One region of the Cupriavidus sp. 01L415 genome, then DNA from elsewhere that is predicted to be linked to it. Evidence: predicted binding sites of a transcription regulator. Region 1 holds the regulator's gene; the other holds the start of a gene.
What was found. Region 1 encodes sigma-54, which starts transcription at its own class of promoters, with help from an activator protein. Its sites were predicted from a motif close to TGGCANGNAANCTGCTTT; they were not measured.
Positions count from the first base shown of each region.

Region 1 (3,390 bases):
GTCGAGGAAAACATCCGCGCCGTGCTGGAGCTGCAGGTGGAAAACGGCAAGCCGCTATCCAAGGCGGAGCTGGACCGCCGCCTGGATGCGCTGCTGGACGACTTGCAGATTGCCCACCTGCGCAACAACCCGGCGCTGTCGCTGTCCGGCGGCGAGCGTCGCCGGGTGGAAATCGCGCGCGCGCTGGCCTCGTCGCCGCGCTTCATCCTGCTGGACGAGCCGTTCGCCGGCGTGGACCCGATTGCCGTGGGCGAAATCCAGCGCATCGTCAGCTTCCTCAAGGCGCGCAACATCGGCGTGCTGATCACGGACCACAACGTGCGGGAGACGCTGGGGATCTGCGACCACGCGTACATCATCAGCGAAGGCACCGTGCTGGCCGCCGGCATGCCCGAGGAAATCATCGCCAACGAGTCCGTGCGGCGCGTGTACCTGGGCGAGAATTTCCGCATGTGATGCCCCGGCCGCGCACCCCGCGCGGACCGCTCGCCGACAGTGGTTGGCGATCACGAAGCAAAAGCGATAGGCGATAGCAATTTCCGTTCCAACAACGGAAAGATGCGCATAGAATAGGTCGCTATGAAACCGTCGCTTCAGCTTCGCCTCTCCCAGCACCTTGCCCTGACTCCGCAGCTGCAGCAGTCCATCCGGCTGTTGCAACTCTCGACGCTGGAACTGCAGCAGGAAGTGGAGCAGGCGCTGACCGAGAACCCTCTGCTGGAACGCGAAAACGACTGGATCGAGAGCCCGCTGCGCGTGGCCGCGGACGGCTCTGTCAACCTCCAGAGCGCGCCCGCGCCGGCCCCTGCCGAGCAGCAGGGTGGCAACGGCGAGGACCGCGCGGAAGGCGCGTCCGGTGGCGACGAAGACAACTATAGCGACAACTCCGGCGAGGACTACGGCAACGACTGGAGCCTCGATGACTTTGCCCGCCGCCCCCAGGGCGACGAGGACGAAAAGACGCCGATGCAGTTGCGCGATGCCGAACCGACGCTGCGCGAATACCTGATGGAACAGCTTGCGCCGCTCAAGATTTCGACGCGCGACAAGGGCCTGGCCATCTTCCTGATCGAATCGCTGGACGACGACGGCTACCTGAGCGCGTCGCTCGAGGAAATCTGCACCGAACTCCCCGAGGAACTGGAGTTCGAGATCGACGAAGTCCACGCGATACTGACGCTGCTGCAGAGCTTCGACCCGCCCGGCGTGGGCGCGCGCAATGCCGCGGAATGCCTGGCCCTGCAATTGCGCCGACTGCAGCATCCGCAGCGTGAACTGGCGCTGTCCATCGTCAACCATCATCTGGAACTGCTGGCCGTCCGTGACTACACGCGACTCAAGAAAGCGCTGCAGGTGGACGAAATAGCATTGAAGGCAGCGCACGATCTGATTCGCTCGCTCGCGCCCTACCCCGGTCATGCATACAGCCGCCCGGAAGCGGACTTTGTCGTGCCCGATGTGTTCGTGCGCAAGACTGGTGGTGGATGGATCGCGCAGCTCAATCCCGACGTCATGCCACGCCTGCGCATCAACGACATGTATGCGCAGATTTTGCGCGGTGCAAAAGGGGAATCGGGCACTGCTGGGCTGCAACAAAAACTGCAGGAGGCGCGGTGGCTCATCAAGAACATCCAGCAGCGATTCGACACGATCCTGCGCGTGGCGCAGGCGATTGTGGAGCGTCAAAAGAACTTTTTCACGCACGGCGAAATCGCGATGCGCCCCTTGGTTTTGAGGGAGATTGCCGATACACTGGGTTTACATGAGTCAACCATTTCCCGGGTCACGACGAATAAATACATGGCCACGCCAATGGGTACTTTCGAACTGAAGTACTTCTTTGGCAGCCACGTCTCCACGGAGACGGGCGGCGCGGCCTCATCCACGGCAATCCGCGCGCTGATCAAGCAACTGATAGGAGCCGAAGACCCCAGGAATCCTCTTTCCGACAGCCGGATCGCCGAACTGCTTGGCGAGCAAGGCTTTGTGGTTGCACGCCGCACGGTGGCCAAATACCGCGAAGCGCTCAAGATCCCAGCAGTCAATCTCCGCAAGACTTTGTAGCCGAGCCGCAACCGCCTGCCTGGTGCGGCTCTTTCAGAAGGAGAAGCGCTATGAACTTCAAGATCAGTGGACACCACCTCGACATCACGCCGCCGCTGCGTGAGTATGTGGAAACGAAACTGGAGCGTATCGTCAGGCATTTCGATCAAGTCATTGGCGTTAGTGTGCTGCTATCGGTGGATAACCATAAGGAAAAGGACCGGCGTCAGTACGCGGAAATCAATCTGCATCTCAAGGGCAAGGACATCTTCGTTGAAGCACATCATGAAGACCTGTATGCGGCGATCGACGCTCTGGTCGACAAGCTCGACCGGCAAGTGATCCGCTACAAGGACCGCGTACAAGGCCACGATCGCGAAGCAGTCAAGTACCAGATGGCTGAAGCGCAACTACAGCAGCAATAGCCTTGCCGGCATCCCATTCGGGTTGCCTTGAAGAGGACTGAAAAGAAGAGATCAAGCCGCGCAATCAGCGCGGCTTTTTTGATGGACGCGCGGATTTGTGTCGCCACCGGCACTCCGGATTCCACTTGTTTCATTCGTTACCTTGGCGCCACGGCCAAAGGGTCCAGGGTGTTCGCAACGCGTCCCGCTCAGTGTATGCTGCGCCATACAAACAAGGCAGAACGGCCCCGGCGCACCGGACCGACATATCGCACGGCAAGAGACCATGCGTGGCGGGCGGCGGCAACGGGTGGGCAAGCCGGCCGGAATTCTTGCGGCACCACCCGCAGAACCGGCGTTGCATCGCACAAGTGCGGTGTGACCCTGCTCTATAATGGCCGGACGCTCCAATGCGAGCGTCCTGACAAAGCACTCGATATCCTGAATTGCCCCCACGCGGCGGGACGGCCAATGCGCCCCGGCCCGCTAACCTGACTTCTCGTGCATCGCCCATGAATCGTTTGGCCAAATTGCTGCCACCCGGCAACATCCACCTCGACGTCACCGTCACCAGCAAGAAGCGGGTGTTCGAGCAAGCCGGGCTCTTATTCGAGAACAACCATGGCGTGGCGCGTGCCACCGTGACGGATAACCTGTTTGCCCGGGAATCGCTCGGCTCGACCGGCCTTGGAGCCGGGGTCGCCATTCCGCACGGCCGCATCAAGGGCCTCAAGCAGCCGCTGGCCGGCTTCATGCGCCTGGCCGAGCCGATTCCGTTCGAATCCCCCGATGGCAAGCCCGTCTCGCTTCTGATCTTCCTGCTCGTGCCGGAACAGGCCACGCAGCAACATCTGGAAATCCTCTCGGAGATTGCGCAACTGCTGTCGGACCGCGACATGCGCGAAGGGCTGGCTACGTTGCCGACCCCGGAAGCTGTTCACCA
Region 1 covers NZ_JBFTSP010000001.1:67,915-71,304, forward strand. The annotation lists gene lptB (LPS export ABC transporter ATP-binding protein) at 1-456, shown strand, start outside; gene AC1DOX_RS00275 (RNA polymerase factor sigma-54) at 580-2,064, shown strand; gene hpf (ribosome hibernation-promoting factor, HPF/YfiA family) at 2,115-2,468, shown strand; gene AC1DOX_RS00285 (PTS sugar transporter subunit IIA) at 2,960-3,390, shown strand, end outside.

Region 2 (3,390 bases), on a different contig from region 1:
ACCAGCCGGTCCGCCGCCTGGGCATACGGCAGTCCCTCCGGCCGCACGTTCGAGATGCAATTGCGCTGCGCATCGGTCCGGCCCGGGTGCGGATCGTAGGTCAGGTAGATGCCGAGACTGTCGGGCGAACTGAGTCCCGGCCGCTCCCCGATCAGCATCACCACCTGGCGCGCGCCAAGCCGCTCGCCGATGTCATCGCCCAGCGCCACGCGCGATTGCCGCGCGATGACCACTGGCCCCACCTGCCACGCATGCAGCCGCGCCAGCACGGCGCGCAGCAACGGCACGCCGTGACGCTGCGCGGCCAGCGCGGAAAGCCCATCCGCGATGACGAAGACCACATCCGGGCGGCGATCGGGAGCCGCCGACCGGGCCTCGTCCAGCCGGCTGCGGCTGTCGGCGTCCAGCTGACGTCCGAGGTCCGGGCGGCGCAGGTAGTGATCACGATCCGGCGCGGCGCTATGGACATGCAGCACCGTCAGGCCATCGTCGCGCAGATCGGCTTCCAGCGCGCCGGCGTCGAGTGGCAAATGCACGGCATCGCGCGCCTGCGCATGCGCCAGACCGAAGGCGAGCACGGACTCGGTCTTCTGCGCGTGACCGGCGCGGCCCAGCGCAATGCGCGCACGCGTGTACTGGCGCAACTGCGCCCAGGGGTCCGGGGAGGGAGACGTGGGAGACACGCGGGGCGATGCGGGAGGCTTGGGCATGACGGGGTCCCGGTATCAGAGTGACCGCGCCATGTCGAGGAGCGGCTGGCGCGCGGCTGGCTCCAGCAGGCGGCCCGATGGGTCGAGGATCCCCATCCGCTGCAACCACGCCTCGAACTCGGGCGCCGGACGCACGCCGAGGACTTCCCGCAGATACAAGGCATCGTGGAACGAGGTGCTCTGGTAGTTCAGCATGATGTCGTCCGCGCCGGGCACGCCCATGATGAAGTTGATGCCGGCCACGCCGAACAGCGTGAGCAGCGTATCCATGTCGTCCTGGTCCGCCTCGGCGTGATTGGTGTAGCAGACATCGCACCCCATCGGCACGCCCAGCAGCTTGCCGCAGAAGTGGTCTTCCAGCCCGGCGCGGATGATCTGCTTGCCGTCGTAAAGATACTCGGGGCCGATAAAGCCGACGACCGTATTCACCAGCAGTGGCTCGAACACGCGCGCCACGCCGTACGCGCGCGCTTCCATGGTCTGCTGGTCCACGCCGTGATGTGCGTTGGCGGACAGCGCGCTGCCCTGCCCGGTCTCGAAATACATCACGTTGTGGCCCACCGTTCCCCGGTTCAGCGCCAGCGCCGCCTGCCGCGCCTCGCCAAGCAGCGCCAGCGAAATGCCGAAGGCCTCGTTGGCACGCTGGCTGCCGGCCACCGACTGGAATACGAGGTCGACCGGCGCGCCCAGTTCGATCGCACGCAGCGTGTTGGTGACGTGCGTGAGCACGCACGACTGCGTCGGCACGTCATAACGCGCGCGCACATCATCAATCAGCTTCAGCAGCGTGACGATGGCGCCAAGATTGTCGCTGGCCGGGTTGACGCCAATCGTCGCGTCGCCGCAGCCATACAGCAGGCCGTCGATGATGGATGCCGCAATGCCGCGCGGGTCGTCGGTCGGATGATTGGGCTGCAGGCGTACCGCCAGCCTGCCAGCGAGGCCGATGGTGCCGCGAAAGCGGGTCACCACCCGGCACTTGCGCGCCACGGCCACCAAGTCCTGGTTGCGCATGAGCTTGCTGACGGCGGCGGCCATCTCCGGCGTGATGCCGGGCGCCACGCGCGCCAGCACGGCCTCGTCGGTCTCATGACGCAGCAGCCAGTTGCGGAAGTCGCCCACCGTCAGCGCGGCAATCGCGGAGAAAGCCTGCGCGTCGTGCCCATCGACGATCAGGCGCGTGACCTCGTCGTCCTCATAGGGGATCAGGGCTTCCGAGAGAAAATGGGTCAGCGGCAAGTCGGCCAGCGCCATCCGCGCCGCCATGCGCTCCTCCTCGCTCGCCGCGGCGATGCCGGCCAGCGCATCGCCCGATCTCGCCGGGCTGGCCTTGGCCAGCAGCGTGCGCAGGTCCGCGAAGACATGCCGGCTGGCGCCGACGGTGCAGGTGAAGGCCATGTCGTACGGGCTCCTGTGGGGATTTTCGCGCTGCCTGTCCATCAATATAGCGACCGGAAATGCAAGTTTCACGCCCGCGCCGCATGTCTGGTCATCCTGACTTGCCATTGTCAGGCGCCGCACCGACAATCGAACGCCAACCCTTTCAACGACAACGCTCACGCGCAACATCCAAGCCATGCCGCAGGTGGAACAAGAACGTACGACAGGCCGCCCCCAGGCCAGTGGCGCCACGCCGGATACCGCCCCCTCCAACCGCCGCCTGACGCCCGCCAGCTGGTTCAGCGTCACCGCGGCGTCCTACGCGCTGACGGGCGCGGCCTTGCTGCTGGTGATGCAGGCCAACCTGGTTCCGGCACTGCTGGCCGGCCTGTTGCTCTATTCGCTGGTGGATGTCCTGGCGCCGCGCCTCACGCGCCTGCACCCGCGGCACGACGCGCTGGCCGTGGCCATCCTTTCGGCCATCATCCTGCTGGCCCTGACCGGCGGCATCTGGGCGCTGGTACGCTTTATCAGCGGCGACGGCAACACACTGGAGCGCCTGCTGGACCATGCTGCGGACATCATTGACCAGTCCCGCAGCCAGATGCCGGGCTGGCTGAGCGATTACCTACCCAACGGCGTCGAGGAGCTGGCCACGGCGCTGATCGCAGCGATGCGCGAGCACGCCCAGATGGCGCAGAAGCTCGGCACGGACATCCTGCGCGCCCTGCTCCATATCCTGATCGGGCTGGTGATCGGCGCGATGGTGGCGCTGTACCGGGCAGTATCGCGCCCCAGCCGTCGGCCGCTGGCCGCGGCGCTGGTGGCGCGCGCCCGCACGCTGCAGACGGCGTTCTCGCAGTTCATCTTCGCGCAGATCCAGATCTCCTCGATCAACACGGCCCTGACGGCCATCTACCTGCTGGTGGTCCTGCCGCTGTTCCAACAGCACCTGCCGCTGTCCAAGACGCTGGTGGCGATCACCTTCATCGCGGGGCTGCTGCCGGTGCTGGGCAACCTGATCTCCAACACCGCCATCGTGGTGGCGTCGCTGGCGGTGTCGCTACCCATCGCGGTGGTGTCGCTGCTCTATCTCGTGATCATCCACAAGTTCGAGTATTTCCTGAATGCGCGCATCATCGGCGCGCGTATACAAGCCGCTGCGTGGGAACTGCTGACGGTGATGCTGGTGATGGAGACGCTCTACGGTATACCCGGCGTGATCGCGGGGCCCATCATCTACGCGTACGTGAAGCGCGAACTGAGCACCGCCGAGCTCGTGTGAGCGCGACGCGCCCCT
Region 2 covers NZ_JBFTSP010000025.1:49,356-52,745, forward strand. The annotation lists gene eutC (ethanolamine ammonia-lyase subunit EutC) at 1-710, opposite strand, end outside; gene AC1DOX_RS24885 (ethanolamine ammonia-lyase subunit EutB) at 726-2,108, opposite strand; gene AC1DOX_RS24890 (AI-2E family transporter) at 2,287-3,375, shown strand.
Region 2: the regulator sigma-54 is predicted to act here: its motif matches at 2,167-2,184, upstream of AC1DOX_RS24885 (ethanolamine ammonia-lyase subunit EutB).